One region of the Bradyrhizobium sp. AZCC 1719 genome, then DNA from elsewhere that is predicted to be linked to it. Evidence: riboswitches for the same ligand, from Rfam matches in the RefSeq annotation. Region 1 holds a riboswitch; the other holds the start of a gene.
What was found. A riboswitch is a leader RNA that binds a small molecule or an ion and turns the genes downstream of it on or off. The one in region 1 is predicted to bind cobalamin.

Region 1 (16,006 bases):
GGGATTTGGAGGCCATGGTTGCCCATGCGCAGCCGAGCTATTCGCGCCCGGCCGGCTCGAGCCTGCCGGCCGGCGTCAACTTCGCCAGCGACAACACCTTCTCGTCCGGCCCGTCATTCTTCGAGCGCCTGTTCGGCGGTCCGTCGCCCATGACGCCGCCGGCACCGATCGGCCGGCGACCGCAACCGCGGTTCACCCGGTAATCCGGAGCACTACCGCCTGAGGGCTGAATTTTCGAACAAAATCAACAATCTCTCCTCGCCGGAGAGATTGTTTACGTTAACCACCATCCATCCGGATTCGACACCGGGCACTTTTTCGCCATAGTCAACGCGTTAGGTTAAGGCTTGCTTGGGGGCAGGACGGTAAACCTCGGTTAACCCTCCTGCTTTAAGAAAGCGTTCACCGTCTTTTGCCGGGGGTCTGCAAAAGAAACACCGTGAACGCTCGTCGACTGGGTGGGCTCATACGTGCTGGCTGGTTTCGCGCGCCAATTCAATCCGCTTGCTCTGCCAAAGGCCGGATGTCGGATCGGCTTGACGTCGCTTTTGCTGCTGGCTGGCGCGGGCACGGTGCATGATGCGACGGCGCTGAACGAAACCCGCACCCTCTCCTTTCACCATACCCATTCCGGCGAAGATCTCACCGTCACCTTCAAGCGCGACGGGCGCTACGACGAAGAGGCGCTGAAGAAGCTCAATCACTTCCTTCGCGACTGGCGCAGCCAGGACTCCACCACGATGGATCGGCACCTGTTCGATATCATCTGGGAAGTCTACCGCGACGTCGACGGCAAGAAGCCGATCCAGATCATCTCCGCCTATCGCTCCCCCGCCACCAACTCCATGCTCCGCCGCCGCTCCTCCGGCGTGGCGCGTTTCAGCCAGCACATGCTCGGCCACGCCATGGACTTCTACATCCCGGACGTGCCGCTGGAGCAGATCCGCGCCGCCGGCCTCCGCTTGCAGCGCGGCGGCGTCGGCTTCTACCCGACCTCCGGATCGCCTTTCGTCCACCTCGATACCGGCAGCGTTCGTCACTGGCCGCGCATGACCCACGATCAGCTTGCCAGGGTATTCCCGGACGGACGCACGGTGCACCTGCCGTCCAATGGCGGTCCGATGAAGGGCTATGAACTGGCCCGCGCCGACATCGAACGCCGCGGCAATGGCGACAGTGCCGCTACCATCAAGATGCCGAACCTGTTCGCAGCCCTGTTCAGGGGCGGCAAGTCGACTGAAGAGGATGACGAGGCCGCCAGCGCCCCCGTCAAGAACGAGAAGCCTGCACCGACCAGTGTGGCTGCTGTGAAATCCGCCGAACCGGTCCCGACCCCGCGCGCAAAGCCGGTCGGTGCGACGATCCAGCTCGCGTCGGCCGACGCCCAGATCGCGTCGGCGCCCAAAGCTCGAGCCGAGCCCAAGCCTGAGACGAACAAGCCTGAGACGAAACAGGTTGCGCAGGCGTCCGCCGACAAGGCCGAGCCGAGGCCGCAAACGCCCGCCGATATCATCAATTCCCGCGGCTTCTGGGACGACGTGCCGACCGCGGCGAACCAGGCAACCCCGGCGCAGGTTGCGGCCCTCCGCGCCCGGCAGGCGCTCGCCGCCGCCACCGATCCGCAGCCGACCGCCAGCGTCAGCGACGCGTTCAACAAGGCGATGGCCTATGCGCCGGCCGCTTCTTCGCCGCTCGATCGCTCCAACATCGTCGCCGCCTCCGCGGCTATCCCGCGCCCCGCCCGTCCGGCGCGCAGCTCCGGCGCCGCTGCGACCGAAATCAACACCGTTGTCGCCAAAGGCACCCAGGGTCAGGACAGCGTGGTCGCCACCTCGACCCGCCTTGCCGCCGCACAGGGCAACAATATCTGGATGCGGGTGGTGATGCTGGCGCCGAGTGCCAGCAGCGCAATGTCGACGACCGTGCTCGGCGACACCGAGATGACCCAGATGCGCGCCCACTTCGTCAAGCCGCAGGCCGCGGTCTCCATGACGTTCTCGGAAGATCCGATGATGGGCATGACCTGCGATCGCTTCACCGGATCGGCAACCGTGCAACTGCCGACGCAGTCGTTCGTGCTGCGCACCGCCGCGCTGCGCTAGGCGCGGCCCGCACTGCTTCCACAATCTCGATGTCGTCCTCGCGAACGCGATGACCCATAGCCACAAACGTGCGCCTTAGAGCCGGCTGTGGCCCCAGCTTTGCGCAACATCACCATTTGTGATTATGGGTCCCAGCTCGCGCTCACGGAGCCTGTCATCGGGCCGGCCGAGGGCCGGACCCGTTGGTTCGCTTGGCCAGGACGACGGAAGCCTCACAGCATCCCAAGCGCCTGCATGTAGGTTTCCAAAATGGTTTCCTGCTCGGCGCGCTCGTTGGCATCCTGCTTGCGCATCCGCACGATGGTGCGCAGCGCCTTGGTGTCGAAGCCGTTGCCCTTGGCTTCGGCATAGACGTCACGGATGTCGTCGGAGATCGTCTTCTTTTCTTCTTCCAGACGCTCGATGCGCTCGATGATGGCCTTGAGCTGGTCTTTGGCGAATCTTGTCGCGGGCTCGTCCTGGACGGCGGCGGCGGAGGTGGCCATCGGGTACTCCTGAGTGGAACTGATGGTGATGCTGAAAGATCAAGCGCCGCACGCGTTACCGCACGGCGCTTTTTCGCAGATGACCCTCAAGATCGGGGGGCCTCGCGTCAAGGCAGCATCGCGCTCATCCACAGCGCGCCCACAGGAGATGAGGGCGATTCTGTTTCCGTCATGCCCGGGCTCGTCCCGGGCATCCACGTCTTAACAGCGTCGCGGCAATGAAGACGTGGATGGCCGGGACAAGCCCGGCCATGACGAACAAAGGAGCCAGAACGGCTCAATGCCCGGGATGAACCTTCTTCATTGCGGCTAGCTGCTCAGGCGTGGCGGTGCCCTGATATTTCGCCTTCCACTCCTCATAGGGCATGCCGTAGACCGCCTCGCGGCTCTCGTCCTTGCTGACGGCGACCCCCTTGGCGTCGGCCTCTTCCTTCATCCAGTTGGACAGGCAGTTACGGCAGAAACCGGCCAGATTCATCAGATCGATGTTCTGGACGTCGGTGCGGGCACGCAGGTGGCCGACCAGGCGCCGGAAAACGGCGGCTTCCAGTTCTGTTCTGGTTTTGTCGTCGATCGTCATGGCCTTGCATCCCGCGTCACATGTTCCGAGCATATTGATATCAGGTGGTAATTGTCACAGATTTTGCCATATCTGCGCGCAAAATTGGCAACCTCACAAGGAGCCGCGGTTTCCCATAGCGCGGGAAAGGCGTTCCCCTGCCGTTGACAGGCCCCGCCGGGTCACGCGAAATCGTCAATGATTTGATATAGCTTCGCTGCATGATCGGAAAAGATTCGCGCTGCTTGTCTCCCCTCCCCGCTCGCGTGACCGCCGCCGGCCTTGCGCCGCTGTTTGCACTGGCGGTGGCGTGTCTGTGGAGCAGTCCAGCGGCGGCCGATTTCCGGCTCTGCAACAATACGTCCAGCCGGGTCGGCATCGCGCTGGGCTACAAGGATGCCGAGGGCTGGACCACCGAAGGGTGGTGGAACGTGTCGTCACGCAGTTGCGAGACCCTGCTGCGCGGAACTCTTGTTGCGCGCTACTATTACATCTACGCGCTCGACTATGACCGCGGCGGCGAATGGTCGGGACAGGCCTTCATGTGTTCGCGTGATAAGGAATTCACCATCAAGGGGACCGAGAACTGCCTGGCGCGTGGCTATGACCGCACCGGGTTCTTCGAGGTCGATACAGGCGAACAGCGAGCGTGGACCGTGCAACTGACAGAAGCCAACGAGCAGCCCGGGCAGCGCGTGCCGGGAATTCCAGGCACAATGGGACCGGGGGGCCCCGGCGGGGTTCCCGGCCTGTCCAATCCGCCGGGTGGACCGGGTCTGCCGCCAGCCCCGGCGCCCAAGCAATGAGACGGCTCCGTCGTATCAAGATTCTCGCAACCCTCGGCCCGGCATCGTCCGACAGCGCGATGATCCGGAAACTGTTCGAGGCCGGTGCGGACGTGTTCCGCATCAACATGAGCCACACGCCGCACGACAAGATGCGCGAGCTGGTCAATACCATCCGCAATGTCGAGAGCAGCTACGGCCGTCCGATCGGCATCCTCGTCGACCTGCAGGGACCGAAGCTGCGGCTCGGCGCGTTCACCGAAGGTTCGACGCAGCTCAAGAACGGCCAGAGTTTTGTGCTCGATTCGGACAAGACGCCCGGCGATAACAACCGCGTGCAGTTGCCGCATCCGGAAATTCTCGCAGCACTGCGGCCGGGTCATGCGCTGCTGCTCGACGACGGCAAGGTGCGCCTGATTGCCGAGGAGACGTCGAGCGAGCGCGCAGTGACGCGGGTGGTGATCGGCGGCAAGATGTCGGACCGCAAGGGCGTCAGCCTGCCCGATACCGATCTGCCGGTGTCGGCGATGACGCCGAAGGACCGTGCCGATCTGGAAGCCGCGCTGACGACCGGGATAGACTGGGTCGCGCTTTCCTTCGTGCAGCGCGCCGAGGATGTCAACGAAGCCAAGCGGATGATCCGCGGCCGCGCCGCTGTCATGGCCAAGATCGAGAAGCCGCAGGCGATCGACCGGCTCGCCGAGATCATCGATGCTTCCGACGCGCTGATGGTGGCGCGCGGCGACCTCGGCGTCGAGCTGCCGCTGGAGCGGGTGCCGAGCCTGCAGAAACAGATGACGCGGATGGCGCGTCGGGCCGGCAAGCCGGTGGTGATCGCAACGCAAATGCTGGAATCGATGATCCAGGCGCCGGTGCCGACGCGCGCCGAAGTCTCTGACGTCGCGACCGCCGTCTATGAAGGCGCCGACGCCATCATGCTGTCAGCGGAGTCCGCCGCCGGCAAATTCCCGGTCGAAGCAGTCTCGACCATGAATCGCATCGGCGAAGAGGTGGAGCGCGATCCGACCTATCGCTCGGTGCTGTCGGCGCAGCGGGCCGAGCCGGAGAATACGGTCGGCGATGCCATCGCGGACGCCGCGCGGCAGATCGCCGAGACGCTGGAATTATCCGCGATCATCTGCTGGACCTCGTCGGGCTCCACGGCGATCCGCGTGGCCCGCGAGCGGCCGAAGCTGCCGGTGGTGGCGATCACGCCGAACCTTGAGACCGGCCGCAAATTGTCGGTTGTCTGGGGTGTGCATTGCGTGGTGGCGGAAGATGCGCACGACCAGGACGACATGGTCGACCGCGCCGGCTCGATCGCGTTTCGTGACGGCTTCGCCAACGCAGGCCAGCGCGTGATCATCGTCGCCGGCGTGCCGCTTCGCATCCCCGGCACCACCAACATGGTGCGCATCGCCACTGTCGGTGGGGAGGGCAAGCCCGATAAGTGATGGCGTGTAGGTGATGGCGCGACCGTCAGCTCTCACCGTCCTTCCCGGCCACGCGCACGCGCGAGCCCGGAATCCAGAGCTTGTGGCGAGCTTGTGGCGCGAGAGATTCTCAGGTGCGCAATTGCACCATAGTTCGCCGCTTCGCGCCGACTACTGCAGCTTCGCGTCCAGCGTGATCTTGGTGTTCAGAAGCTTCGAGATCGGGCAGCCCTCCTTGGCCTTACCCGCCAGCTCCTGAAATTTCGTGTCCTCAGCGCCGGGTATCTTCGCATTCAGTGTCAGATGAATCGAGGTGACGGCAAAACCATCGCCCTGTTTTTCCAGCGTTACGTCGGCCTTGGTTTCCATGTGCTCGGCGGTGAGCTTGGCTTCACCCAGAATCAGCGACAGCGCCATGGTGAAGCACGCGGCGTGCGCCGCGCCGATCAGCTCTTCCGGATTGGAGCCAGGCTTGCCCTCGAAGCGGCTCGAAAAGCCGTAAGGATAGTCACTCAGCGCGCCGCTTTTGGTCGAGATTGCGCCCTTGCCGTCCTTGATACCGCCCTGCCATTTGGCAGACCCTGATGTCGTGCTCATCGCATGCTCCTGATCGCGGGTTGGACCCGTCGATAAGCCGCAGCGTGGCAAATGGTTGCGACACAAATGGTTGCGACAAAGGGCGTGTCGCAAAGGCGGGAAGTTCCTAGGCCCCGACCAGCGCCTTGGCCGGCAGCACCGCCTGCACCACGAGGCCGCGGGCGCGGGCATCCATCACGCCTACGGCACGTAGCGCCAAAAGTGTGACCGTTTGCACGGCGTCGCGCAGCTTCGCGGGGTCATCCAGATTCTCGGGCGCCAGCGGGCCAACCAGCGATTCATGCAGCGCACCGAGCAGCGCGGTGGCGGCGAGCGCGGTATCCTGCGCCGGCAGATGGCCGGCACGCACCGCGGCGTCAATTCTGGCAGCGATCTCGCCGGAGATTTCGCGGCGGCTGGCAAGCCGCGACACCGAGACGTCGACATCGACAGGTTCGGCCAGAATGCCCCAGGCGAGCCTGCGCTGCGACAGCACATGCACGGCAACCGTGGTGACGGCGGCGGCGAGCGCCGAGGACGGTCCCGGCGCCGCATCCGCCGCGCGGCGAATCGCGGCCAGCTCATCCCGCGAGACCTCGGCGATCAGTTCGGAAATCAGTTCGGCCTTGGAGGGGAAGTAACGATAGACTGTGCCGGCCGCGACATTGGCGCGGACCGCAACCGGGGCGATCTGCACCGCCGCCATGCCGCCTTCGGCCGCAGCATCCCGCGCCGCCGCCAGGATGGCGCTACGCCGCGCCGCCAGCCGCTTTACGACCTGATGGGTTCGCCGATAGACCATGGCGCGTTTCCGTCCCCGGCGCGCCTTCGAGCCCCGCGGAGCCTGCCAGAACGCGCACACCTTCAATGTCTTGAGCGATAAAGAGCGCTATCGCTTGAAGAAGTGAACAACTATTCACGGCTGATGACAAGACGGTTTTGCAACAGGGATCGGGAGAGGTTTTGCCGGCGGGGCTTGTGAACCACTAACAAGCTCTCACGCTGGCCGGCCTGGCGTCGGGCCGTTCACGCACGTGCCGTAGCCAATGCCGGCGCCGTCTCGCGCCGCCACCAGGGACCGGCGCGGCGCAAGACCAGACCGCCCACGATCAGCGTGGCGCCGAGTCCCGTCGGAATACCGGTGAACATATAACACACGATGAGGGCGACGGTGACACCCAGCGCCGGAAGCTCGTAGGTGCGAAAGCCGTTCCTCAGTCCGATGCGGATGAGGAAGGCGATCGGGATCGCTAGCACCATCATGTCGTACATGAAGAGATAGGGCGTGGTCAGCATCGTGCCAGCGGCAAGGCTAGCGGCCTTCAACGTGTAGGGCGCGCGGCTTCGCCACATCAGCGCCATGACCACGGCAACGGAGGCGGTGAGGACCCACTGGAACGCCCAGCCGAGCGGCTCGCTGCCGCCGAAGTAACGCACCAGCGAGAAAATGCTCTGCAGCTTCCACCATGTGGCTTTGCCCTCGGTCAGGAAGGCTTGCGAGAATTTCGGCATCCAGTGGAAGAACGCCAGCCAGCTTTCGATGCCGAAAGCAAGCCATGAGGCAAAGGCCAGCACGATCGCCGTGACGCTGGCGCTGATGAACACCCGCCACTGCCCGGCTGCGATCAACGCGATTGGAAACAGCAGCCCGTATTGCGGCTTGTACGTCAATAGCCCGAGGCAGATGCCCGCCAGCACCGGCCGTACCGGGATCAGATAGAGCGTGCCGCCGATCAGCGCAGCGGTGAGGAAGCCGTTCTGCCCGACCAGCGCGTTGATGAAAGCCATCGGAATGGCAAGCGCAAGCAGATAGCCGAAGGTGTGGCCGACGATCGCACGCACCGCGACAAGGAAGGGTAAGAAGCTGACCACGACCCAGCCGATATAGGCGAGCTGATAAGGAAGCTGCGCCAGCAGGGATGCGACGAACAGAAACGGCGGCGGATAGTGCCAGGCAAAATAGCCGACGAAATCCTGACCGAGCTTGGCGACCTCGATCTGCTTCTGGATGTCCCAATCATAGGCCTGCGCCGGAACGCCATCGAGCACCAGACGGCCCGCGGCCCAGACGTTGATGAAGTCAGTCGGAATACCGAGGCCGTTGGTATCGTACACCCACCAGTGCGAGAAATACGCCACTCCGCAAAGGCTCACATTTGCAACCGCCAGTACCAGGCAGACCCTGACGAGCCATTCGGGAATTGGAGCTTGGTCGTGGCTGGGTTTGGGGCTGGAAAGAGAGGCGGTCATGCGCAGTCCTTGCCTGGGCGCGCCTCGTCCGAACGCGCACGCCTTCAAGCAATAGGCCGGACTGAATTGACGAAATCTTAAGTTTTCGGGCGCAAGCGGCGGGATTTTACGTCGTCGCTGCGAACGCAGGGACCCATAACCACTGGAGCTAATTGTTTACAATGAGCGTCCACCTAAATGCCTCATTGAGGAATCACGCGGTGTGGGTCCCCGCGTGCGCGGGACGGCGAGCGGAGAGCATCCGCCCACCTACTCCCAGCTCAGCGCACCGCCGTTCTGGTACTCGATCACCCGAGTCTCGAAGAAATTCTTCTCCTTCTTCAGGTCCATCGCTTCCGACATCCAGGGGAACGGATTCTCGGTCTCGTCGAACACCCGCTGCAGCCCGAGCTGCGCGCAGCGGCGGTTGGCGATGAAGTGCATGTAGCTCTCGCACAGCGCCGCATTCAGCCCGAGAAACCCGCGCGGCATGGTGTCTCGCCCGTACGCCGCTTCCAGTTCAGCCGCCTCGCGCACCATGGCGCGGACTTCGTCCTGGAACGCCTTGGTCCATAGATGCGGATTTTCGATCTTGATCTGGTTGATGACATCGATGCCGAAATTCAGGTGAATGGATTCATCGCGCAGGATGTACTGGTACTGCTCGGCGATGCCGACCATCTTGTTGCGGCGGCCGAGCGAGAGGATCTGCGCGAAGCCCGTATAGAACCACATGCCTTCGAAGATGACGTAGAAGGCGACGAGATCGCGCAGGAACGCCTGATCGGCTTGCGGCGTCCCGGTCTTAAAATCGGGATCGTCGAGATGCTGCGTGTGCTTCAGCGCCCAGGCTGCCTTGTCGGTAATCGACGGCACCTCGCGATACATATTGAATAGCTCGCCCTCGTCGAGCCCCAGGCTCTCGACGATGTACTGGAAGGTATGGGTGTGCACCGCCTCCTCGAAGGATTGCCGCAGCAGATATTGCCGGCACTCCGGATTGGTCAGATGGCGGTAGATCGCCAGCACGATGTTGTTGGCGACCAGGCTTTCGGAGGCCGCAAAGAAGCCGAGGTTGCGCTTGATGGCGCGGCGCTCGTCTTCCGTCAGCCCGTCGCGCGATTTCCACAGCGCGATGTCGGCCTGCATGGAAACTTCGGTCGGCATCCAGTGATTATTGCAGCCGGCGAGATATTTCTCCCAGGCCCATTTGTATTTCAGCGGCAGCAATTGATTGACGTCGGCGCGGCAGTTGATCATCAGCTTGTCGTCGACAGATACGCGTCCGCCGCGACGATCTATCATGCAGAGGCCGGTTTGTTCGACTTGGGCATCGGATTGCGCCACGAGGGGCGGCGGCGTCTGACGCGGGGATGCGGATGGTTCGGACCAGTCGAGCATTGTGGCTTCCTTTGTTTTTTGCTGCTTACTGGCAGGCTTCGCATTCGGGATTGTCGATCGAACACGCCACCGCGCCGGTTAAATCCGGCGCGGTGGCGGCCGGCGCGACGATGATTGGGGCTGGAGCCATCATCGCCGCGGACGCGACGCTGTTGAGCTTGCCGTCGGTCCCCCGGAGCGTGGACTTTTCGACATGCGTCGCGCTGCGCGAGCGCAGGTAATAGGTCGTCTTCAATCCGCGCGCCCACGCCAGCCGATAGAGCGTATCGAGCTTCTTGCCGCTAGGATTGGCGATATAGAGGTTGAGCGACTGCGACTGGTCGATCCATTTCTGCCGCCGCGACGCCGCCTCGATCAGCCAGGCGCTGTCGATCTCGAACGCGGTGGCATAGAGCGCCTTGAGGTCGTCGGGAATCCGATCGATGGCCCCCAAGCTGCCATCGAAATATTTGAGGTCATTGACCATCACCTCGTCCCACAGCCCGCGCGCCTTGAGGTCGCGAACCAGAAATTCATTCACCACGGTGAAGTCGCCGGACATGTTGGACTTGACGTAGAGGTTCTGGTAGGCGGGCTCGATCGACTGCGCGACGCCGCAGATGTTGGAAATCGTCGCGGTCGGCGCGATCGCCATCACGTTCGAATTGCGCATGCCGGTCGATCTGACGCGCTCGCGCAGGCGATCCCAGTCGAGCGTCATGCCGCGGTCCATCGTGAGTTCGCCGCGGGCTTCGGCCAACAGTTCGATCGAATCGATCGGCAAAATGCCGCGGCTCCACAGTGAGCCATCGAACGACGGATACCGCCCGCGCTCGGCGGCGAGATCGACGGAGGCTGAAATGGCGTAGTAGGAAATCATCTCCATGCTGGTATCGGCGAAGGTCACCGCCGCGTCGGAAGCCATCGCGATCCGCATCGCTTGCAGCGCATCCTGGAATCCCATCAGCCCGAGGCCGACCGGGCGGTGCCGCAGGTTCGAACGCCGCGCTTCCGGAATGGTGTAGAAATTGATGTCGATGACATTGTCGAGCATGCGCATTGCCGTCGTCACACTGCGTTGCAGCCGCGCCTGGTCCAGCCGACCTTCCCGCACGTGATTGAGCAGATTGATCGAACCGAGATTGCAGACGGCGGTCTCGTCGTCCGACGTATTGAGCGTGATTTCCGTGCAAAGGTTCGAGGAATGGATCACGCCGGCATGGCGCTGCGGCGAGCGCAGATTGCAGGGATCCTTGAACGTGATCCAGGGATGCCCGGTCTCGAACAGCATGGTCAGCATCCTGCGCCAGAGATCCGTGGCGCGGATCTGCTTGAACACGCGGATCTCACCCCCCGCCGCCCTTGCTTCGTAAGCCGCGTAACGCTCGGCGAATGCGTTGCCGTAGAGGTCATGCAGGTCGGGTGTCTCGTCCGGCGAGAACAGCGTCCATTCGCCGTCGGCCTCGACGCGCTGCATGAACAGGTCGGGCACCCAGTTTGCGGTGTTCATGTCATGGGTGCGGCGGCGGTCGTCGCCGGTGTTCTTGCGCAGGTCCAAAAATTCCTCGATGTCGATATGCCAGGTTTCGAGATAGGCGCAGACTGCGCCCTTGCGCTTGCCGCCCTGGTTGACGGCGATCGCGGTGTCATTGGCCACCTTTAGAAACGGCACCACGCCCTGGCTTTCGCCATTGGTGCCCTTGATGTGCGCGCCGAGCCCACGCACGCGGCTCCAGTCGTTGCCGAGTCCGCCGGAATATTTTGCGAGCAGCGCATTGTCCTTGACCGACTTGAAGATGCCGTCGAGATCGTCGGCGATGGTGGTGAGGAAGCAGGACGACAATTGCGGCCGCAGCGTGCCGGAATTGAAAAGCGTCGGGGTCGAGGCCATGAAGTCGAACGACGATAACAGATCGTAGAACTCGATGGCGCGCGCCTCGCGGTCGATCTCGCGGACGGCCAGCCCCATCGCGACGCGCATGAAGAACGCCTGCGGCAGCTCGATCCGGTTGCCGTGCACATGCAGGAAATAGCGATCGTACAGCGTCTGCAGACCCAGGAATTGGAACGCCAGGTCGCGTTCCGGCTTCAACGCGGCAGCAAGGCTTTTCAGGTCGAAGCGTGCCAGATCGGGATCGAGCAGTTCGGCGTTGATGCCGGCCTTGATATAGGCCGGAAAGTACTCGCCGTAGCGCTCGGCCATCTCGGCCTGCGACGCGCTGGTCGGCGTATCATGCACGAAAGACAGCACCTCGGTGCGCAGCTTGTCGAGCAAGAGCCGCGCGCTGACATAGGCGTAGTTCGGCTCCTGCTCCACCAGCGTGCGCGCGGCCATCACCGACGCCAGCGCCAGTTCGTCCTCGCTGATGCCGTCATAGAGATTGCGCTGCGTCTCGGCGAGCACCGCCGTGGCGCCGACGCCCTCGAGACCAGTGCAGGCTTCTTCGATGATCAGCGTCAGCCGCGCGATATCGAGCGGGACCTGCGCGCCGCTGGCCAGCGTGACACGTAACGAGGGCTTCCCCGATGGAGGGGCGGCCTTGGCCACGTCCTGTCCGGCACGCTGGCGCGTGCGTTCCTCGCGATAGAGCACATAGGCGCGCGCGACCTTGTGATGCTCGCTGCGCATCAGGGCAAGTTCAACCTGGTCCTGCACGTCCTCGATATGAAAGGTGCGGCCCTCGCTCATCCGGCGCGACAGCGCACCGACGACTTCGGCGGTCAGTTGCTCGACGATTTCATGCACGCGGCGGGAGGCCGCCGCGCCATGTCCCTCGACCGCGAGAAACGCCTTGGTCATCGCCACCGAAATCTTGCTCGCGTCGAATTTCGAGACCGTTCCGTTGCGGCGAATCACCTGCATCGGCGGCTGCGCTTCCGAGGCGGCAAGCGATTCGGGACGCAGTCGGATGAATGGAGCGGCGTTGGCTTCGCGATCGAGAGAGAGTGACATCAAGAGACCCCGTGATGGTGTTGGGGCCGGATGTCTGAAGACGCTACAGCTTTAGCCCACGCGAAAACGCGGGCACGAATCTGCAAGCGCCGCCGGGACACCCCGCCCGTGGACGTTTTCTTCGGTGTCGCGGCAGGTCTCCTGGCTCGCAGGTCGCCGTTGTTCCCGTGTCTTCCCAATGCGATGCCGCATCAGTGACGTAAGATTCGGGAGCAACTCACTGCTTACAGTTGCGGGGGCAGCGCCGGATTTTCGCGCTTTCGCGCGATCACCGGCTTCCCTCTTAGCCACCATGTGTTGGGCCATGGCGGACCGTGACGGCTATATCTGGTGTTATTCGGATGCGGCTGTCAATGGGGCGAGCGGGCGATGTGCAAGAATTTCGGCGACGGAACCCTCTGGCTGTGAACAACGATCACAACGCACCGGTGAATGTCGTCGAGTTGACGCGCCTGCCGCGTTGCCGATAAGTGGACCCGTCGTGGTTCTTCGGGAGACGTTCTTCCGAAGCTAAGAGGGAAGCCGGTGCGGCCGAAAAGCCAAAGCCGGAGCTGCCCCCGCAACTGTAAGCGGCGAGCCGCTGTCCAACAAAGTCACTGAGACCTCGCAAGGTTTCGGGAAGGCCGGACAGCAGCATTGACCCGCGAGCCAGGAGACCTGCCTCGACAACATACACGTCCTCGGGCGGGGTGTCCCGGTGGTGCGGTTGCGATTTTCCGCGCGCGCTCTGCCGTCCGCGAAAAATCCAGACGTGTCACTTCGGCCTTTGCCCCCAACTTTTGGGGTTAAGCCAATGTCTACTTCCAATGCTACTTCTTCCAAAGCTACGTCTTCTTCCACCATCTCCACTGCTTCACTTTCCGTTGCCTCCCTCGGCACGCCGCGCATCGGTCCGCGCCGCGAGCTGAAATTCGCGCTGGAGTGTTTCTGGTCGGGCGCAACCGACGAGAAGGCGCTGATCGAAACCGGCGTCGGCCTTCGCGCCGCCAACTGGGCGCGCCAGAAAAAGCTCGGCGTCAGCGTGATCCCGTCGAACGATTTCTCGTTCTACGACCAGGTGCTCGACACATCAGTGATGGTCGGCGCAATCCCGGAGATCTATCGCTGGAACGGCGGGTCGGTCTCGCTTGCGACTTACTTCGCGATGGCCCGCGGCGCGCAAGGCAAGCCGCATGAGGCGAGCTGCGGCCATGCCCATCACGGACATGGCGCCGCGCACGGCGTGCCGGCGCTCGAGATGACAAAATGGTTCGACACCAACTACCACTACATGGTGCCCGAACTGGCGAAGGATCAGCAGTTCACTCTCGCCTCGCGCAAGCCGATCGAGGAATACGAGGAAGCCAAGGCGCTGGGCTATCAAACCCGCCCCGTGCTGGTCGGCCCCGTCACGTTTCTCAAACTCGCCAAGAGCAAGGATGCCGGTTTCAATCCGCTGTCCCTGCTTGATCGCTTGATGCCGGTTTACGTCGAGGTGCTCCGCGAACTTGCCTACCGGGGCGCGGAATGGGTGCAGATCGACGAGCCGTGTCTGGTGCTCGACCTCGACATCGTCGCCCAGCAGGCGTTGCATTATGCCTATGCGGAGATCGCGAGCGCCGTACCGCAGCTCAAGATCATGCTGACGACCTATTTTGGCGGGCTCGGCGCCAACCGCGACACCGCGCTATCCCTGCCCGTCGCCGGCCTGCATCTCGACCTCGTGCGCGCGCCGGAGCAGATCGACGAGCTTGCCGGCTTCCCTGATGACCGCGTGCTGTCGCTCGGAATCATCGATGGCCGTAACATCTGGCGCGCGGATTTGAGCCGGCTTCTCGATCGGCTCGAGCCCGTGATCGCCAAACTTGGCAAGCATCGCGTGCAGATCGCTCCCTCCTGTTCGCTGCTGCATGTCCCTATCGATCTGGCACTGGAGACCGGGCTCGATCCCGAAATCAAGAGCTGGCTGGCGTTTTCGATACAAAAGCTCGAGGAACTGGCCACGCTCGGAACGGCACTCGCCGATGACCGCAGAGCAGTCGAAGCCAGCCTGAAGGCATCGGATCAGGCGGCGACCTCCCGCAAGGCGTCGCCGCGCATTCACGATGCGAAGGTAGCGGCACGCGTTGCCAGCATCGATGAACCGATGCGCTTCCGCGCCAGCATCTTCGCTGAACGCGCTACCGTCCAGCGCGAGCGCTTCAACCTGCCGGCGTTCCCGACCACGACCATCGGCTCGTTCCCGCAAACCGCCGACGTCAGGAACGCCCGCTCCGCGCACGCCAGGGGCGCCCTGACGGACGAAGCCTACAAGCTCTACCTGCAGAACCAGACCGCCCGCACCGTGCGCTGGCAGGAAAATATCGGGCTGGACGTGCTTGTGCATGGCGAGTTCGAGCGCAACGACATGGTGCAGTATTTCGGCGAACAGCTGGCGGGCTTTGCCTTCACTACGCACGGTTGGGTGCAATCCTACGGATCGCGCTACGTTCGCCCGCCTGTGCTGTTCGGCGACGTCTCTCGCCCGAAGCCGATGACGGTCGAGTGGTGGCAATACGCCCAGTCGCTGACGACAAAGCCGATGAAGGCGATGCTCACCGGCCCGGTCACCATTCTGAACTGGTCGTTTGTCCGCGACGACATTCCGCGCAGCGAAGCCTGCCGGCAGATCGCGCTCGCGATCCGCGACGAGGTTACCGATCTCGAAGCTGCCGGCGCCGGCATGATCCAGATCGACGAGGCAGCGCTGCGGGAGGGCCTGCCGCTGCGCAAGTCCGAATGGAAGGTTTATCTCGATTGGGCCGTCGACGCCTTCCGCCTCTGTTCGTCCGGCGTGCGCGACGAAACGCAGATCCACACCCACATGTGCTACTCGGAGTTCAACGACATTATCGGCGCGATCGGCGCGATGGACGCCGACGTGATCTCGATCGAGACCTCGCGCTCGAAGATGGAGCTGCTCGATGCGTTCAGGGATTACCGCTATCCGAACGAAATCGGCCCTGGAGTCTACGACATCCATTCGCCGCGCGTCCCCGAGATCGGCGAGATGACCGGCCTGCTGAAGCTGGCGCGAGAGCGGCTCCTGGATACCCAGATCTGGATCAATCCGGATTGCGGATTGAAAACGCGCAAATGGGAGGAGGTCCGACCCGCGCTCGCCAATATGGTCGCCGCCGCCCGCGAATTGCGGGCGATGGCGTAACGTTACCGGTCGGCGACGGGTAAGCTTGTGTAGGGTGGGCAAAGGCGCACTTTTGCGCCGTGCCCACCATCTTTCCGAGATCGTCGGTTTGAAGGGTGGGCACGCTTCGCTTTGCCCACCCTACGGCCCGTTTTGATTGCTGCAGGCAATATGAGGAGACCGCTATGCGCTTCTGGATTCAATGCACGAGATTCGAGACGGGGCGACCCATTCACATCAATATTGCGCTCGTCGGCAGCATGTCGCGCGACGGGGAGCGCACCGTGCTCACCTTTGTCGGCGGCGATGGGCAGACCATCGAGGTGACGGAGACGCCGGAA
Region 2 (16,006 bases), 470 kb from region 1:
GAAGTCGCCGCCGCGACCGGCCGCCGGGTGGTGTTCTTCTGCGCCTTCGGCGAGCGCTCAGCGATGGCGGTGGCCGCGGCAAAGAACGCGGGGCTGGCCAACACCGCGCATATCGAAGGCGGGCTGGACGCGTGGAAGAAGGTCGGTGGGCCGGTGGTTCAAGGGTGAAGATCGTAGGGCGGGCAAAGGCGCAAGCGCCGTGCCCACCATCTATCAGCACATCGACTCTGGATGGTGGGCACGCTTCGCTTTGCCCACCCTACAAAATCGAGCAAGCCTCACCGCCCCACCCGCGCCAATTCCGCCGTCAGCGCATCCAGCGCGTCGGCCAGCATCACGCCGCCGCATTCGGTCAGGCGCTCCGGAATCACGATGCGCCGCTCCGGCGGGTAGAAGCGCTCCAGCGCCGGATGGACCAGAAACGCCTGGCCGTCGTCTTGCGCATAATCGCCGGCTTGCGAAACCACGATGAAGTCGGGCCTCACGGACACGATCGCTTCCAGTGAGGCAAATCCGCCGAAGGCAAAGCCGAGATCGCCGGCGGCGCTGCGCAGCCCGACCTCGCTCAGCAGCGAACCGAGAAAGCCGTCGCTGCCCGCCACCCAGCCGCGCCGCGACAGCGGCAGCACGCGATAATGCCGCTCGGCAGCGGCACGGCGGGCGCGCGCCAGCGCGGCGTCGAGCCGCGCGATTTCGGCGGCCGCGCGATCGGGGTGCCCGGTCATGTCGCCGACCTCGCGGATCTGCGCGCGGGCTTCGTCGAGGTTTCGCGGCACGGCGAGCTCGGCAAGATGAAGGCCCTTCGTCTTCAACAGCTCCCGCGTCGAACGCTTGTCAAACGCACTGGCGATGACCAGGTCCGGCTTGAGCAAGAGCACGTCCTCGGCCGCGCCTGATAATACCGGATAGCGGCTGATGTCGCCCGCCCGCGATTGCCAGCCGTCGCGCGCGAAGCGGCTGAGTCCCAAAATCTGCTCGGGGTCGGCCAGAGTCAGCAGCAACTGATCGCTGCAGACATTCATCGACACCATACGCGGAAGGCTGGCCGCGAATGCCGCGCCGCTTGACATCGCCAACGCGACGATCGCGACAAGAAAGCCGAACCGTCGCATCAGATATCCGCCCAGGGAACGATCACCGCCTCACGCTGATATTCCGCGCGATAGGCGCTGATGCGAAACACGTCCGCCATCACCTGCTCCGATAGCCCCTCGCCCGGCGTACCCCACGACACCAGATTGCCTTCCTTCAGCACCAGCACATGGTCGGCAAACCGCGCAGCAAGCCCGAGATCGTGCGTCACCACGATGACCAGCACGCCCTTGTCCGCGGTCGCGCGCAAGTTCTTCATGACGTCGATCTGGTGCCGCGGATCGAGCGAGGCGGTCGGCTCGTCGGCCAGGATGATCGGCGCCTCCACCGCGAGCGCACGCGCCAGCGCCACGCGGCTGCGCTCGCCGCCGGACAACTCGGTGACGCGGCGATCGCTGAACTCCATCACGTCGACCGCCTGCATCGCGCGCAGCACGGCCTCGGCGTCTTTCGGCGACAGCCGCGCCGGATCGGTTGCGCCATGCGGGTAGCGGCCGAGCGCCACGATATCGCGCGCCGGCAGCGGCCAATGCACGAGATGCCCCTGCGGCAGATAACCGAAACGTTTGGCGCGCTCGCGCAGCGGCAGCGAGGCCAGCGCATCGCCGCCGACCGCGATCTCGCCCTCGGAGGGGATTAGCCCGGCCAGCGCCCGCAACAACGTCGTCTTGCCGGCGCCGTTCGGGCCGACCAGCGCCACCAGGTGTCCCGCCGATAGCGCCAGCGAAACGTCCTTCAGCACGACGCGGCCGGCGAGCCGCACGCCGAGTCTCCTTGCGATCAGCAGCGCGGCCTCGCTCATGCGACGCCTCCGCCGAGCGCGCGGCGTTCGCGCATGATCAGATAGAGGAAGAACGGCACGCCGATGATCGAGGTCAGCACGCCGACCTTGATGTCCGACGTCGAGGGAATGATGCGCACCGCAATATCGGCAGCTAGCAATAGCGCCGAGCCTGCGAGTGCGCTCGGCACCAACAGCCGCCCGGGATCGTGGCCGATCAACGGCCGCATCAGATGCGGCGCGACCAGGCCGATGAAACCGATGGTGCCGGTGACGGCGACCGCGCCGCCCACACCGAGCGCGACGCCCGAAATCACGAACAGCCGTAGACGCCCGACATCGACGCCAAGGCTCTGCGCGGTTTCCTCGCCCAGGCCCAGCGCCCGAAAAGCATGGCGCTGGCTGAACAGCATCAGCGCGCCGGCAATGATGAAGGGAAACGCCAGCATCACATGCTGAAAGCTGCGGTCCTCCAGCGAGCCGAGCAGCCAGAATGCGATCTCCAGCACCACGAACGGATTGCTGGAGAGGTTCATCACCAGGGCGGTGGCGGCCCCCGCAAAGCTCGAAATCGCCAGCCCCGACAGAATCAGGATCAGCAAACCCGCGTTGCGGCCGGCGATCGAAAGCAGCACGAACACCGAAGCAAACGCCGCGACGATCGCGGCGACCGGGAGCGCATAGGAGCGGACGTCGGCCAGCCCGAGCGCGATCACCAGCACTGCGCCGAACGCGGCCGATTGCGGCGCGCCGAACAGCGAGGGCGAGGCCAGCGGATTGCGGAGCAAACCTTGCAGCGATGCGCCTGACAGCCCGAGAATGGCACCGATCGCCAGCGCCAGCAGCATGCGCGGCAGGCGGATCTCCCGCACGATCACCTGCGCCACCTCGCTGCCGCCGCCGAACAGCGCTTCCGCCACCGCAAGCGGCGACAGCCGCACCGGACCGATGCCGAGCGAGATCAGCGTCAAGAGCACCACGAGGGCAGCAAGGGCTGCCGTCGCGCCGATCCGCCGGCGCGCGGCTTCCTCATTGGTCAGGGTTACGGCCTCAACACTCATCGATCGTCCTAAAGCAGGTTTACCCGCCCCGGTACAGGTGGCGGGCAGACGTGCTCATGCGGCAAAAATAGCGCACTCGTCCAGTGAGGATCGCCGGACGCCCCGGGGCGCATTGACTCGGACTTTGACAAACTTCTACCATAGTTCCCGACGGTTCCCGTTTGGGGATCAAAAGGGAATGCGGTGCGGGGAAATCCCCCAATTCCGCGGCTGCCCCCGCAACTGTAAGCGGCGAATCCTTCGTCATGAGCCACTGGGCATCTCGGTCCTGGGAAGGCGACGATGGGTAACGACCCGCGAGCCAGGAGACCTGCCGTCAGCCGTGGTCACACGCGAAGATGTCGGTCGGGGAGTACAGACATTAGCTTCACCTGAGCTGCTCAAAGCACATGGTGAGACTTGGTTCGCTGTGACGTGCCACTGACGTCATACCGAGGTCCAAGTCATGTCTTTCACCAACACAGCCACGCGGCGGCGCGTCTGGCTTGCTTCCAGCTTTCTCATACCGATCGTATCGCTCGGCATTTCCGGCGCAGAGGCGCAGACGCCGGCGTCCGAACAATTGCCGCCGATCGAGGTCACCTCGCCCGGAGACCAGAACAGGACGCGCGCCAAACCGACCTACGATGAACCATCGACCTCGCGCCGCGTCGTGCCGGCGGCTGCGCCATCGAGCGGCACGAGACCCGCAGCGGGGACCGGCTCGAACGTCCCATCGCAAAGCGTTTCGCAAGGTGTGGGCGGAGCTGGCGGCCGGCAATTCTCCGGCATCGTCGGAACATCTTCGACCGTGATCACGGCTGAGGACATCGCGCACTCGCCGGCGCAAACCGTGCAGGAGATCATCGCGCAAACCCCGGGCGTGCAACTGACCAACCTGTACGGCGGCGTGAACGGCGCCGGGACCACGGTCGACGTCCGCGGGTTCGGCGCGTTCGCCACCAACAACACGCTTGTTCTCATCAACGGCCGCCGGCTCAACGACATCGACAAGGCCGGCGTCGATCTTTCAACTATCCCGCTTCAGTCAATTGAACGCATCGAGATCACCAGGGGCAACAGCGGCGCAGTGCTTTACGGCGACAACGCAATCGGCGGCGTCGTCAATATCGTCACCAAGACCGGCGTCGGCGGTCCGCCGGTCTCGATCCGCGGCGAAGCCGGAGTTGGGTCCTTCAACCAGCGTATGGCCTCTGTTTCGACTGCGTTGAACTCGGGCCCATGGTCAGCCTCGTTCTATGGCAACGGCGTCAAGTCCGATGGATACCGGGTGAACAACGCGCTCGATCAGCGCAACGGCATCGGCAACATCAACTACACCACCCCTGGCCTCACCGCATTCCTGACCTTATCGGGCGACGATCAAAAGCTGGGCCTCCCCGGCGGCCGCTTCGTTCAGCCTTCCATCGGACTCGACGAACTGGCCACTGACCGCAGAGGCACCGGCACGCCCTTCGATTATGCCAACAAGCAGGGCGCCAGCGCCACGGCCGGCTTCACCAAATCGCTTTGGAACGGCGCGGAACTCATCGTCGACGGCGGCGTGCGGGAAAAAAAGCAGCAATTAGGATTCTTTGGCACGAACCCGGGCTCCAGTTTCGCATCCACTTACGTCGATGCGAATTTGCTGACCTGGTCGATAACGCCGCGGCTGAGCGTCAAGAATACGATATTCGGAATTCCGTCGTCGATTCTGACCGGAATCGATTATTACGATGCCACCTTCCACCAAGATCGCGGCGCATTCAAAGGCCTCACGCCGTTTCACAGGTACGATCTGGCGCAGCAGACGCTGGCCGGCTACTGGCAGCAATCAATCGGCCTGTTGCCGACGACCGACTTCTCCTATGGCGTTCGAGTCCAAAACACCGACTTGACCGCGCGCGACCGCTTCGATGGGACCGCCCCGTTTGCGTTCGGCACCGGGGCGATTCCGCTCGACAGCAACGAAACGCAATATGCGCTGCATGTCGGTCTCGAGCATCGCTTCAACAACGTCTTCACCGTGTTCGGCCGTGCCGCACGCGCATTCCGCACTCCTGACGTCGACGAGCGTGTGTCCTCCGGCCCTTCGTTCGATCCTTTCACATTCGCCGCGATTCCGGGCGAATTCAAACTGAAGACCCAGACCTCGCATGACATCGAGGGCGGCTTCCGTATCAAGTCCGGCGGCTTCCAGATGCAATCGAGCATCTACAACATGGACCTCGAGAACGAGATCCATTTCAATCCTGTGCTGTTCTTCAACGTCAACCTCGATCCGACCCGCCGCTACGGCTCGGAGACCAGCGCTTCGCTGCGTGTCAGCGACAGCGTGCTGCTGCGGGGCGGCGTGGCCTACACCCGCGCCATGTTTCGCGAGGGACCGTTTGCCGGCAACGACGTCCCGCTGGTCTCGCGCTACACCGCGAGCGGCGGCGTGACCTGGAACATCTGGCAGAACTATCTGGTGCTGGACGCTACCGTGCGGGCCTGGAGCGAACGCATCATGGACAATGACCAGGCCAACACCCAGCGCCGCATTCCGGCGGACGCCACCGTCGATTTGAAACTGAGCGGCGCCTACGACCGCTTCTTCTGGTCTGTCGGCGTGAATAATCTGTTCAACGCGCTCTATTACGACTACGCGATCGCAAGCTCGTTCACGCCGGGCCGCTTCGCGGCCTATCCACTCCCCGGCCGCACCTTCATGGTGAAGGCCGGCGCGACGTTCTGACCGACATTAGAGCGTTTTCAAGCGAAGTGGACGCCGGTTCGCGTCGAGAAAACGCGTCAAAACAAGAATCTAGAGCCCGGTTCTGATTCAATCAGAACCGAGAAGGCTCTAGCCGGTTCGGCTTGCTGCCGGACCGGCTCGACCTGCCGTGTTCCCCGCCAACCCTTCATATCAAGGCAGATTCTGTCAGAAACTGCGCCATTTTCGACCGAAAATAACATCCTCTGCGCGCCGATCCGTGGTAAATGGGCCACAGACCGCTCGACGATATCAGTCGTGATTTCAGAGGTATGACATGAATGATGAGCCGAAGAGCGCCGCCGAGCTGAAAGAAATGAGGCTCAACCGCAAGCGCGCCCAGGAAGTCGACGGCATCAAGGCGATGGCCGAGATCGCGGCTGCCGATATCGCGATCCGCCAGCGAACCGAGAAGCTGCGCGCGCTGCGTCTGGCAAAGGAAGCGGCCGACCGTGCAAATCCGCCGGAATCGAAGGTCAAGGGCAAGACCAGAGCCAGGATTGCGAAAAGAGGCTGACTTGAAATGACGAAAGAGGATCGCGATCGCGCCCAGGCGCGCTTCGACAAGGCTGCCAAGGCGGCTCAGGACGCAAAGTCCGGCAAGGCCGAACGCGACGCAGCGGCGAAAGCCGTGCTCGACAATATGGCGAAGCTGAAGGCATTGCGGCTCGCGCGCGAAGCAGCCGAGCCGAAACGTGCGCCCGCCACAAAGGCCGCAAAGAAGGCGCGCAGCAGCACAAAGCGGCCCGACGAGAAGCCGGTGGCCCTGTCCGAGTGGCTGGCGAGCCAGCAGAACGGCGGACGACGAACCTGAGATCGGCCGATCGAGCTCAAAGATCCGGCGTTACGCCGGCCCCGGCCAATCGATCATCGAGCGCGTCTTGTTCTCGGCATCGTAAACCTGCACCTGAAGCATCTGGAAGCGGTTCTTCAACGCCATGCCCGCTTCCTCGGCCGCCTCGACCGTATCGTGATGCGACTTGAAATGGCCATCCACGACCAGCGAGTAACCGGTGCTCGGCGCCTTGTCGGCGCGGAGGATCTTGCGCTGTTGCGGTTCATCGAGCGCAATGCGGGGCTTCTTCATACTGGCTCCATGTAATGCCCTTCGAGCTGAAGCCGCAAAAAGGGCGGGAAGAATCGTTTAACTGGCGCTAGGATGCCTTCCGGGCGCGACTAGATTGAGGTCATGCCGTTACCCTGAGTCGGCATGCAGCGCAAACGCCGATTGATCCGGCGAAGAAGCATCACTTTGGTGAAATCATATGGGCGGAACAGGCAGGAAGAACAGCGAGCCTCCGAAACAAGGCGATGCCAAACCGAAGAAGCCGCCGCCCCCGCCGGTTGAGGAGGAGGAGGACCACGAGGACGGCGACATCGCTACGCCGAAGCGGGACCGTTATGGTCCTGATGATGAGCCGTTGTAGCCTCATAAAAGTTGTCATCGCCCGCGAAGCCCGTAGTGTGGGCAAAGCGCAGCGTGCCCACCATTCAAGACGAGATCGCGGTGCAAAGGGTGGGCACGGCGCGAAGGGCGCCTTTGCCCAACCTACGGTTCACTTCGCTGGCGATGACGAGCGGTGTTGGTGGAAGCCTTCGCTTTCAATCACCCGAATACTCGTTGCATCGAGCAGATGCGCGCCAAAACCGCCGAGCGCTAGTTTGATCGCCAGCTTCGGCGAAACCAGCAGCACGGCTGCCGTCACCGCCAACGGCACGGCGCTGATCCAGTCCGATTGCACCGGAGTGAGTTCTTCGCTACTGCCGGCATACGGCCCGCGCGCCGCAGCGAGATGCAAGCATTCCCTGAGAATGGCGGGCCGCGTTCCGCCGCGCGCCGCACATCCGAGCAACGCCTGCATCGCCAGGTGCGTGAGCACGCCCTCGCGGCTTGCAAGCAACGGAACCGGCGTCTCGCCCAGTGAGATCAGAAGCAAAAGTCCGACGAGATCGACGCCGGAACGATAGGCATTCATCGGCTCGACCAGCCGCGGATTGCAATCGATCAGCAATGGCGCGGTATCGACGTCCGGCATGATGTAATCGACCGACAGCGCGCCGTGCCAATCGAGCGCCCGGCCGATCTGCTCGACGTAAGCGCGAACGACCGGCCGGCTCACGCTCTGCTTGATCGCCTCGCCGCCGCCGATGCCGGCGGCGATCTGCCGATAGGCATGAAAGCCGAGCATCCGGCCGCGGCAGAATACCGATTGCGCTTTCTCGGTGGTGCCTGCGACGAGGTCTTGCACCAGCACCTCACCGGCGAATGCATCGCCGCCGCCGAGATCGTGCAGCGCGCGCATCAGGTCGTCCGCGCTGCGCACGAACCAGATGCCGCGGCTGGCGGTGCCGACAGAGGCTTTGACGACGGCCGGCAAGCGAACCGCATCGCGCACCCCTTGCGCGGATTGCACGATGCGCGTCGGCGGCTGCGGCAATCCCAACCGATCGAGCAGCCGGCTGAAGCCGGCCTTGCTATGCGCTTGCCGATAGCTCTCGAAGTCCGGCAGCGCGAGACCGGCGCGGCCTTCGATGCGCTGCGCAACCCGCGCAAACAAAAATCCCTGCTCATGCGTCGGCAGCAGCACGTCGAATTTTTCGCCGGCCAGTCGCTGCTCGACAAAGGTCAGGTAACCGGCGGGATCGTCCCGCAGCCCAGGGCAGCGGTGAAATTTGCGAACGAAGCGCGAGAACCGCGACAGGCACCAGGGTGAGGGATCGCAGACCTCGACGTGATGGCCCGAAAGACCGAGAATCGTAATGGCCTCGCGGGCCGAGGTCGAGGAACCTTCGGAGACCAGTACCCGGAGCGGTTTTGCGGGATCAGGCATGCCGGATCATTGCCCCGTGGGCCGCCTTTGTCTCGCAATTTAATGGCGGCATTTCGTGCGCCCTGCCCTGCGCCGGGGCTGCCATGCAACGGCATTTATGGACAAATAGCGGCCTGCCTATATTTTCGGCCCCGCCCAGCCGGGCCCAAAGTTACACAGGATTTTTGAGCTGACATGGTCGATATTCTGGCCGCACCGCAACAAGCCAAAGCGGACACGTCGCTGCGCACGCTCGCGGCGATTTCGGTCGCCCATTGGGTCAGCCATTTCCATCTGTTTGTGTTGCCGATGCTGTTTCCGTTCCTGAAGGAGCAGTTGGGCGTCGGCTACATTGAGCTCGGCTTCGCGCTCACGGTGTTCGGCGTCGTCTCCGGCCTGACGCAGGCCCCGATCGGCTATCTCGCCGACCACATTGGCGCGCGAAAAGTGCTGCTTATCGGCCTCTCCGTCGGCGGCCTCGCGCTGATCATGCTCGGCCTGCACCTGAGCTACGTCTCGCTGATCCTCTCGGCCGCGCTGCTTGGCCTTGCCAACAGCGTTTATCACCCCTGCGACTATGCGATCCTGTCGACACATATGGATGAAGCGCGGATGGGCCGGGCGTTTTCGGTCCATACCTTTGCGGGTTTCCTTGGCGGTGCGGTGGCGCCCACGATCATGCTCATGCTGGTGACAGCCGTCGGCGGGCTTGGCGCGCTGATCGTGGCCGGCGCGGTGGGACCAGTGGCGGCGCTGCTATTGATCGCGGTCAGAATTCCCGATGCCAGTTCGGCCGATCGCAAGACCGATGACCCTGCAGCGCCGCAGCAGAGCATCGTGACGCCTGCGATCATCGTGCTGACGATCTTCTTCATGCTGCTCGGCCTGTCCAGTGCTGGCATCAGCAATTTCGGAGTCGTTGCGCTGATGAGCGGCTATGGCGTGACGATCTCGGCCGCCAACGTCGCGCTGACCGCCTATCTCGGCGCCAGCGCGGCCGGCGTGCTCGCCGGCGGCTATCTCGCCGACCGCACCAAGCGGCATGGCAATGTCGCCGCTGCGTGCTTTGCCATCAACGCCATCATCATTACAATCATTGCGACGATCAATTTGCCGTCGGTGGTGCTGACCGCTGCGATGGGGCTGGCCGGATTCCTCGGCGGCGTCATCGCCCCCTCGCGCGACATGCTGGTGCGCAACGCGGCTCCTGCGGGCGCCGCGGGCCGCGCCTTCGGCATCGTCTCCACCGGTTTCAATTTCAGCGGCATACTCTCCCCGTTATTGTTCGGCTGGATCATGGACCAGAGCCTGCCGCATTGGGTGTTCGGCGCCTCTGTCGCCTTCATGGTGCTGACGGTGCTGCTGGCGCTGGTGACCGACCGCAAGCCTGCGGTCCCGAAGCCGCTGTAATGCATTCCTGAGCGTCATCCCCGCCGGTTGACAGCATCCGATGAGGTCGGATGATGCGGCAACAAAATCAAAAAGCGGGATGGAAGCCATGACCTCGACCCCCGACCTCGTGATCCGCGGCGGCACCGTTGCCGATGGCAAGGGTGGCGACTTGTTCGAAGCCGACGTGGCGATTGCAGGCGGCCGCATCACCGAAGTCGGCAAGGTCGCCGCGAAGGGCAAGGAGGAAATCGACGCCCGCGACAAGCTGGTCACGCCGGGCTTCGTCGACGTCCACACCCATTATGACGGCCAGGTCACCTGGAGCCAGGACATCACGCCCTCCTCGCAGAACGGCGTCACCACAGCGATCATGGGAAATTGCGGCGTCGGTTTTGCGCCGTGCCGTCCGGCCGACCATGTCCGACTGATTCAATTGATGGAAGGCGTCGAGGATATTCCCGAGCCGGTGCTGAGCGCCGGCATTCCGTGGGCGTGGGAAAGCTTTCCGGATTACATGGAGTGGCTGTCGAAAAGAAGCTTCGACATGGACGTCGGCGCGCAACTGCCGCACGCGGCCTTGCGCGTTTATGTGATGGGCGAGCGCGGCGCGCGCCGCGATCCGTCGACGCCGGAGGATAACAAGGCGATGGCGGCACTGGCGGGCGATGCCGTGCGGGCAGGCGCGCTCGGCTTCTCGACCTCGCGCACGCTCAACCACCGCACCTCGACCGGCGATTTTACGCCGACGCTGAAGGCAGGCGAGGACGAACTGACCGCGATCGCGGCGGCGATGCATTCGCAGGGCCGCAGCGTCCTGCAATTCGTGCTCGATCTCTCCACCATCGACGAAGACCTGCCGATGATGCTGCGGGTCGCCGAGAACACCAAAATCCCGGTGTCGTTCTCGATCACCCAGAACGACAAGGCGCCGCAGCGCTGGCGCCAGACGCTCGACACCATCAGGGAGGCCTCGGTGCGCGGCCTGTCGATTACGGCGCAGATCGCCGCCCGCCCGGTCGGACTGATGCTCGGACTCGAACTGTCGCGCAATCCGTTCCAGACTCACCCGAGTTATCAGGCGATCGCGCATCTGCCGCTCGCCGAGCGGCTCGCCCGCCTGCGCCAGCCCGAAGTGCGCAAGGCAATCCTGAGCGAGCACGCCACCGCGACCGACGATCCGCTGTTCTTCCGGCCGAACTACGACAAGATGTACCTGCTTGGAAACCCACCGGACTACGAACAGCCGCCGGAAAATGCGTTGGGCGCACAGGCGAAGCGCCAGGGCAAACAGCCGGAAGAACTCGCCTATGATGCGATGCTGACGGATGACGGCCGCGGCATGCTCTACGTGCCGTTCCTCAATTATGCCGACGGCAACCTCGATGCTATCAGGGAGATGCTGCGCGATCCCAATGCCGTGCCGGGGCTCTCCGACGGCGGCGCGCATTGCGGGATCATCTGCGACGCCAGTTTTCCGACCTATCTCCTGACGCACTGGACGCGCGACCGCAGCCGCGGCGAAAAACTGTCGATCCCGTTCGTCGTCGCCGCGCAATCGCGCAAGACCGCGCTCTCGGTCGGCCTCTACGACCGTGGCTTGATCGCGCCCGGCTTCAAGGCCGACGTCAACGTGATCGATTACGACCGACTGCATCTGCATCCGCCAAAAGTGCACTACGACCTGCCGGTCGGCGGCCGCCGCCTGATGCAGCAGGTCGACGGCTACGACGCCACCATCGTCTCCGGCGTGGTGACGCAGCGCGCCGGCAAAGCCACCGGCGCGCGCCCGGGCAAACTGGTGCGTGGCACGCAGGGAAGCAAGCCGCAGTTCGACGCGGCGGCGAGTTAGGTCAGCGGCGCCGCCTATACTCGATGTCGTCCCTGCGAACGCAGGGACTATGGATGATTGTTACTGCTTCACGCGAATTTCGGTTGTGCCGCGGCTTGCGCCATCAGCCTTGCGCGCTCGCTGTTCGGCCAGAGCAGCAGCAGCCCTAGGGCACCCGACCCCGCCATGATCACGGCGTTGATGGTGAAGCCGGTCATGTAGCCGTCGAGCGGCACCGCCGCATTCTGAATCACGGCGCCCATCACGAACGGCGCGATCATTCCCGCCAGCGTATAGATCGCGCCATAGATCGCGATCACGGCGCCGCGCTGTTTCACCGGTGTGAACTCACCGAGCATCGGCGGACAGACCACGTAGATCGAGCCGCAGAGCCCGGAGCCGACGACGAGGAACGCGATCTGCCATCCAGCGCCGTGGACATAGGGCAGCACCGCGAGGATCAGCCCGCCGACGATCAGCGGCACAGAACCGAGCACACCCCGAGCGCCGCGCGTCGTGTAGCCGCGCGTCAGCATCACCTGCGAAACCCAGCCCGTCAGCAGCACGATAGCCGCGCCGAACACCCAGGGCAAAACCGAAATCCAGCCTGCATCTTGTTGCGAGAAGCCAAGCCCCTTGACGATGAATGGCGTGAACCAGGTGAGGCCGAGCGACAGCGCCCAATAGGCGCCGAAGGTCGCGGCGCAGCAGCCGATGAAGGTTCGCGAGGTCAGAAGCTGGAAATATGGAACGTGCGGATCGGTTGATGCCGTTGTAACGGTGTGAACCAGCGGCCCTTCCTTGCCCATGACCAGCCACGCCGTAGCCCACATCAGGCCGACGATGCCGAGCGCGCCGAACGCATAGTGCCAGCTATGATTGACGATGATCCAGTTCAGTGCGGGCACCGCGAGGATCACTCCGAACGCCGAGCCCTGCGAAAGGATCGCGGTGGGTAGCGTCCGCTTTTCGTCAGGAAACCACTTGTAGACCGCGTGCGCCGCTACCGCGAACGCAGGCCCCTCCCCGGCACCAAGGATGATGCGGCAGATCACGAGCGTCGTAAAACCGACCGTGCCGACCATCGGAAACTGCGCCACCGACCAGATCACCGCCATCGCGAGCAGCACCCAGCGGGTATCGATGCGGTTGACGATGAAGCCGACGACGATGGCCGAGATGGAAAACAGGAAAAAGAACGAGGAGCCGAGAAAACCGAACTGTTCTGGCGAGAGCTTCAGCTCATCCATGATCGGGGCGCCGGCGAGCCCGACGACGATCTTGTCGGCAAAGTTCACCAGCATGAACAGAAACAGCAGGAAGGTGATTTTCCAGGCGCCCTTGGGCGTACCCTTGGGCGTCGCTTGCGCGGTCATGGCTGCTTTCCCCGTTTATCTTTGCTGGCTCTGTAGGATCGGCCAGTTCCAATGCTACAAGGCGGCTTGCGGGCAAGGCAACCGCGATTTTCGCAAATGCCCGCCGTGCAACTGCCGGCTGGTGCGACAGGCGCACGCCACAACCGGATCAAGATCACGGCGCGACGCGATTGAGGCCGTGATCGGGGACGCGTGCCCTGATATGTTGCATGCCATCGTGTCGGGGGATTTTCATGGTCAGATCGGTCCATCATCGCGCATGACTAAATACAATCCCAGTGCGACCGGCCCCGTGCTGCACGTGGCCGGCCTGACCAAGAGCTATCGCACCGCCGGCGAGGAGGTCGCGGTGCTGCGCGGCGTGAACCTGACGGTCGCTGCCGGTGAGAGCGTCGCACTCACCGGTGAGTCCGGCAGCGGCAAGAGCACGCTCTTGCACCTGATCGCCGGGCTCGATGCGGCCGACGGCGGCGAGATCACGCTGGCAGATGCGCAGGTCTCCGAACTCACGGATGCCGGCCGGGCGGAAATGCGCCGCGACCGGCTCGGCCTGGTGTTTCAGCAATTCAACCTGGTCCCAAGCCTCACGGTGGAAGACAACCTCGTTTTCCAGGCTCGCATCGCCGGCCGTCACGATGCGGCCTGGCACCACGAACTGGTGGAGCGGCTCGGGCTCGGCCGCTTCCTGAAGCGCTATCCCGAGCAATTGTCCGGCGGTCAGCAACAACGCGTCGCGATCGGCCGGGCATTGGCGGTCAAGCCGCTATTGCTGCTCGCGGACGAGCCGACCGGCAATCTCGACGAGGACACGGCGGACGAAGTGCTGGCGCTGGCGCGCGACCTGGTGACGCGCAGCGGCTGCGGTTTTCTGTTGGTGACGCACAGCGCGCGGCTCGCCGCAACGCTCGACCGCCAGGTCAACCTCCATGCCGGGGTGATCGCGTGAAACGCGCATTGTGGACGCTGGCCGTGCTGCTGAGCCATTGGCGGCGGCACCCGATGCAGTTGACGACCCTGCTGATCGGGTTGATCTCGGCGACTGCGCTGTGGAGCGGCGTGCAGGCGCTCAATCAGCAGGCGCGCACCTCCTACGATCGTGCTGCCGCTATGTTTGGCGGCACGCGGACCGCCATGCTGGTCGCCCGCAACGGCGTAAGCTTCCCGCAACAACTTTTTGTCGAATTGCGCCGCGCCGGCTGGCCGGTCTCGCCGGTGCTGGAAGGTCGCATCCAGATCGAGGGACGGTCGTTCCGGCTGCTCGGCATCGAGCCCGTTACGCTGCCCGCCGAAGTCGGCAACGCGCCGACGATCGGCAAAGCCAGCCTGCAATCCTTCATGACCCCGCCGGGCGAGATGCTGGTGGCGCCGGAAACGCTTTCCGACCTCAAGCTCGCGGAGGGCGCCCGCCCGCAAGGCGATGGCGGCGCCCCGCTGCCGCCGCTTCGCGTGCAGCCGAACCTGGTGCCCGGCGTGCTGGTCGTCGACATCGGCGTTGCGCAGAACCTCCTGAAGATGCCGGACCAGCTTTCGCGGCTCCTGATCGGCAAGACGACAGGGAGGCACGCGCCGCTCGAAAGCGTCGCGGGCGACAAGCTTCGGCTGGTCGAAGCCGATGCGGAAACCGACCTCGAACGCCTCACCGACAGTTTTCACCTGAACCTCACCGCGTTCGGGTTGCTGTCGTTCTTTGTCGGCCTGTTCATCGTCAATTCGGCGATCGGGCTCGCCTTCGAGCAGCGGCTGCCGACCTTACGCACCTTGCGCGCCTGCGGTGTCTCGGCGCGGATGATGAACGCCGTGCTGGTGCTTGAGCTGGTGTCGCTGGCGCTGGCCGCGGGGCTGATCGGACTCGTGTGCGGTTACTTCATCGCCGGTGCGCTGCTGCCTGACGTCGCCGCATCGCTGCGCGGGCTCTATGGCGCGCAGATTCCGGGATATCTGACGCTCAAGCCGCAATGGTGGATCGCGGGCATCGCCATCAGCATTTTGGGCGCGCTCGCAGCGGCCGCCGCCAGCCTCACCAAGGCGCTGCGGCTGCCGTTGCTCGCCACCGCCCAGCCCTTCGCCTGGCAACAGGCGCAGCGGCGCTGGCTGACTTACCAGAGCGCGCTGGCGCTCATGGCGTTCGCAGCGGCCGGCGGCTTTTTGTGGTTTGGCGATTCCCTGATTTCGGGCTTTGCCGTGCTCGCCGCGTTGATGCTCGGCGCAGCGCTGATCCTGCCGATGTTTCTGGAAATCGTGCTGTCGCTTGGCCAGCGCTATGCACGCGCCCCGCTCGGAATCTGGTTCTGGGCCGATAGCCGCCAGCAATTGTCGGGATTGTCGCTCGCTTTGATGGCGCTGTTGCTCGCGTTGGCGGTGAATGTCGGCGTCTCCACCATGGTCGAGAGTTTTTCCCGCACGTTTCTGGTCTGGCTGGACGGGCGGCTGGCGGCAGAAATTTATGTCAACGCCGCCAACGACGCGCAGGCACACGAGATCAAGGCGTGGCTGCGCGAACGCCCCGAGGTCGAGGCGATCCTGCCCGGCGGCCGCGCCGATACGCAACTCGCGGGCGCGCCGCTCGAGGTGCTGGGCCTGCCCGATCACGCCACCTATCGCGACAACTGGCCGCTATTGCAATCGATTGAGGATGTCTGGGTCAAGCTTCGCCCCGGCGATACTGCGCTCGTCAGCGAACAACTGGCGCGACGGCTGCACCTCTCCCTCGGCGAGCGCATCGAGGTGCCCACGTCGGGCGGAAACTGGACGCTCAACGTGGTCGGCATCTACGCCGACTACGGCAACCCCAAGAGCCAGATCGCGGTGAACTTCGCCGCGCTGACGCGGCGCTTTCCGGAAATCCCGCTGACGCGCATGGGACTGCGGGTCGCCCCGCCAAAGATCCCGGCGTTGATCTCGGCCCTGCAGGAAAAGTTCGGCCTCGACGATC

Region 2: another riboswitch for cobalamin. It lies ahead of V1292_RS10160 (TonB-dependent receptor); the one in region 1 lies ahead of V1292_RS12350 (ribonucleoside-diphosphate reductase subunit alpha).

Annotation. Positions count from the first base shown of each region.
Region 1 covers NZ_JAZHRU010000001.1:2,607,911-2,623,916, reverse strand. Annotated here, with positions in the region: gene V1292_RS12400 (L,D-transpeptidase family protein) at 1-203, shown strand, start outside; gene V1292_RS12395 (DUF882 domain-containing protein) at 459-2,102, shown strand; gene V1292_RS12390 (DUF2312 domain-containing protein) at 2,315-2,587, opposite strand; gene V1292_RS12385 (DUF1244 domain-containing protein) at 2,865-3,167, opposite strand; gene V1292_RS12380 (DUF1036 domain-containing protein) at 3,368-3,952, shown strand; gene pyk (pyruvate kinase) at 3,949-5,385, shown strand; gene V1292_RS12370 (OsmC family protein) at 5,536-5,961, opposite strand; gene V1292_RS12365 (TetR/AcrR family transcriptional regulator) at 6,068-6,742, opposite strand; gene V1292_RS12360 (glycosyltransferase family 87 protein) at 6,967-8,190, opposite strand; gene V1292_RS12355 (ribonucleotide-diphosphate reductase subunit beta) at 8,440-9,570, opposite strand; gene V1292_RS12350 (ribonucleoside-diphosphate reductase subunit alpha) at 9,596-12,502, opposite strand; cobalamin riboswitch at 12,617-12,834, opposite strand; cobalamin riboswitch at 12,968-13,181, shown strand; gene metE (5-methyltetrahydropteroyltriglutamate--homocysteine S-methyltransferase) at 13,296-15,686, shown strand; gene V1292_RS12340 (hypothetical protein) at 15,851-16,006, shown strand, end outside.
Region 2 covers NZ_JAZHRU010000001.1:2,136,561-2,152,566, reverse strand. Annotated here, with positions in the region: gene V1292_RS10180 (MBL fold metallo-hydrolase) at 1-168, shown strand, start outside; gene V1292_RS10175 (ABC transporter substrate-binding protein) at 279-1,112, opposite strand; gene V1292_RS10170 (ABC transporter ATP-binding protein) at 1,112-1,894, opposite strand; gene V1292_RS10165 (FecCD family ABC transporter permease) at 1,891-2,934, opposite strand; cobalamin riboswitch at 3,069-3,266, shown strand; gene V1292_RS10160 (TonB-dependent receptor) at 3,380-5,650, shown strand; gene V1292_RS10155 (hypothetical protein) at 5,946-6,185, shown strand; gene V1292_RS10150 (hypothetical protein) at 6,192-6,482, shown strand; gene V1292_RS10145 (hypothetical protein) at 6,513-6,755, opposite strand; gene V1292_RS10140 (hypothetical protein) at 7,225-8,499, opposite strand; gene V1292_RS10135 (MFS transporter) at 8,674-9,888, shown strand; gene V1292_RS10130 (N-acyl-D-amino-acid deacylase family protein) at 9,977-11,719, shown strand; gene V1292_RS10125 (MFS transporter) at 11,788-13,074, opposite strand; gene V1292_RS10120 (ABC transporter ATP-binding protein) at 13,334-14,020, shown strand; gene V1292_RS10115 (ABC transporter permease) at 14,017-16,006, shown strand, end outside.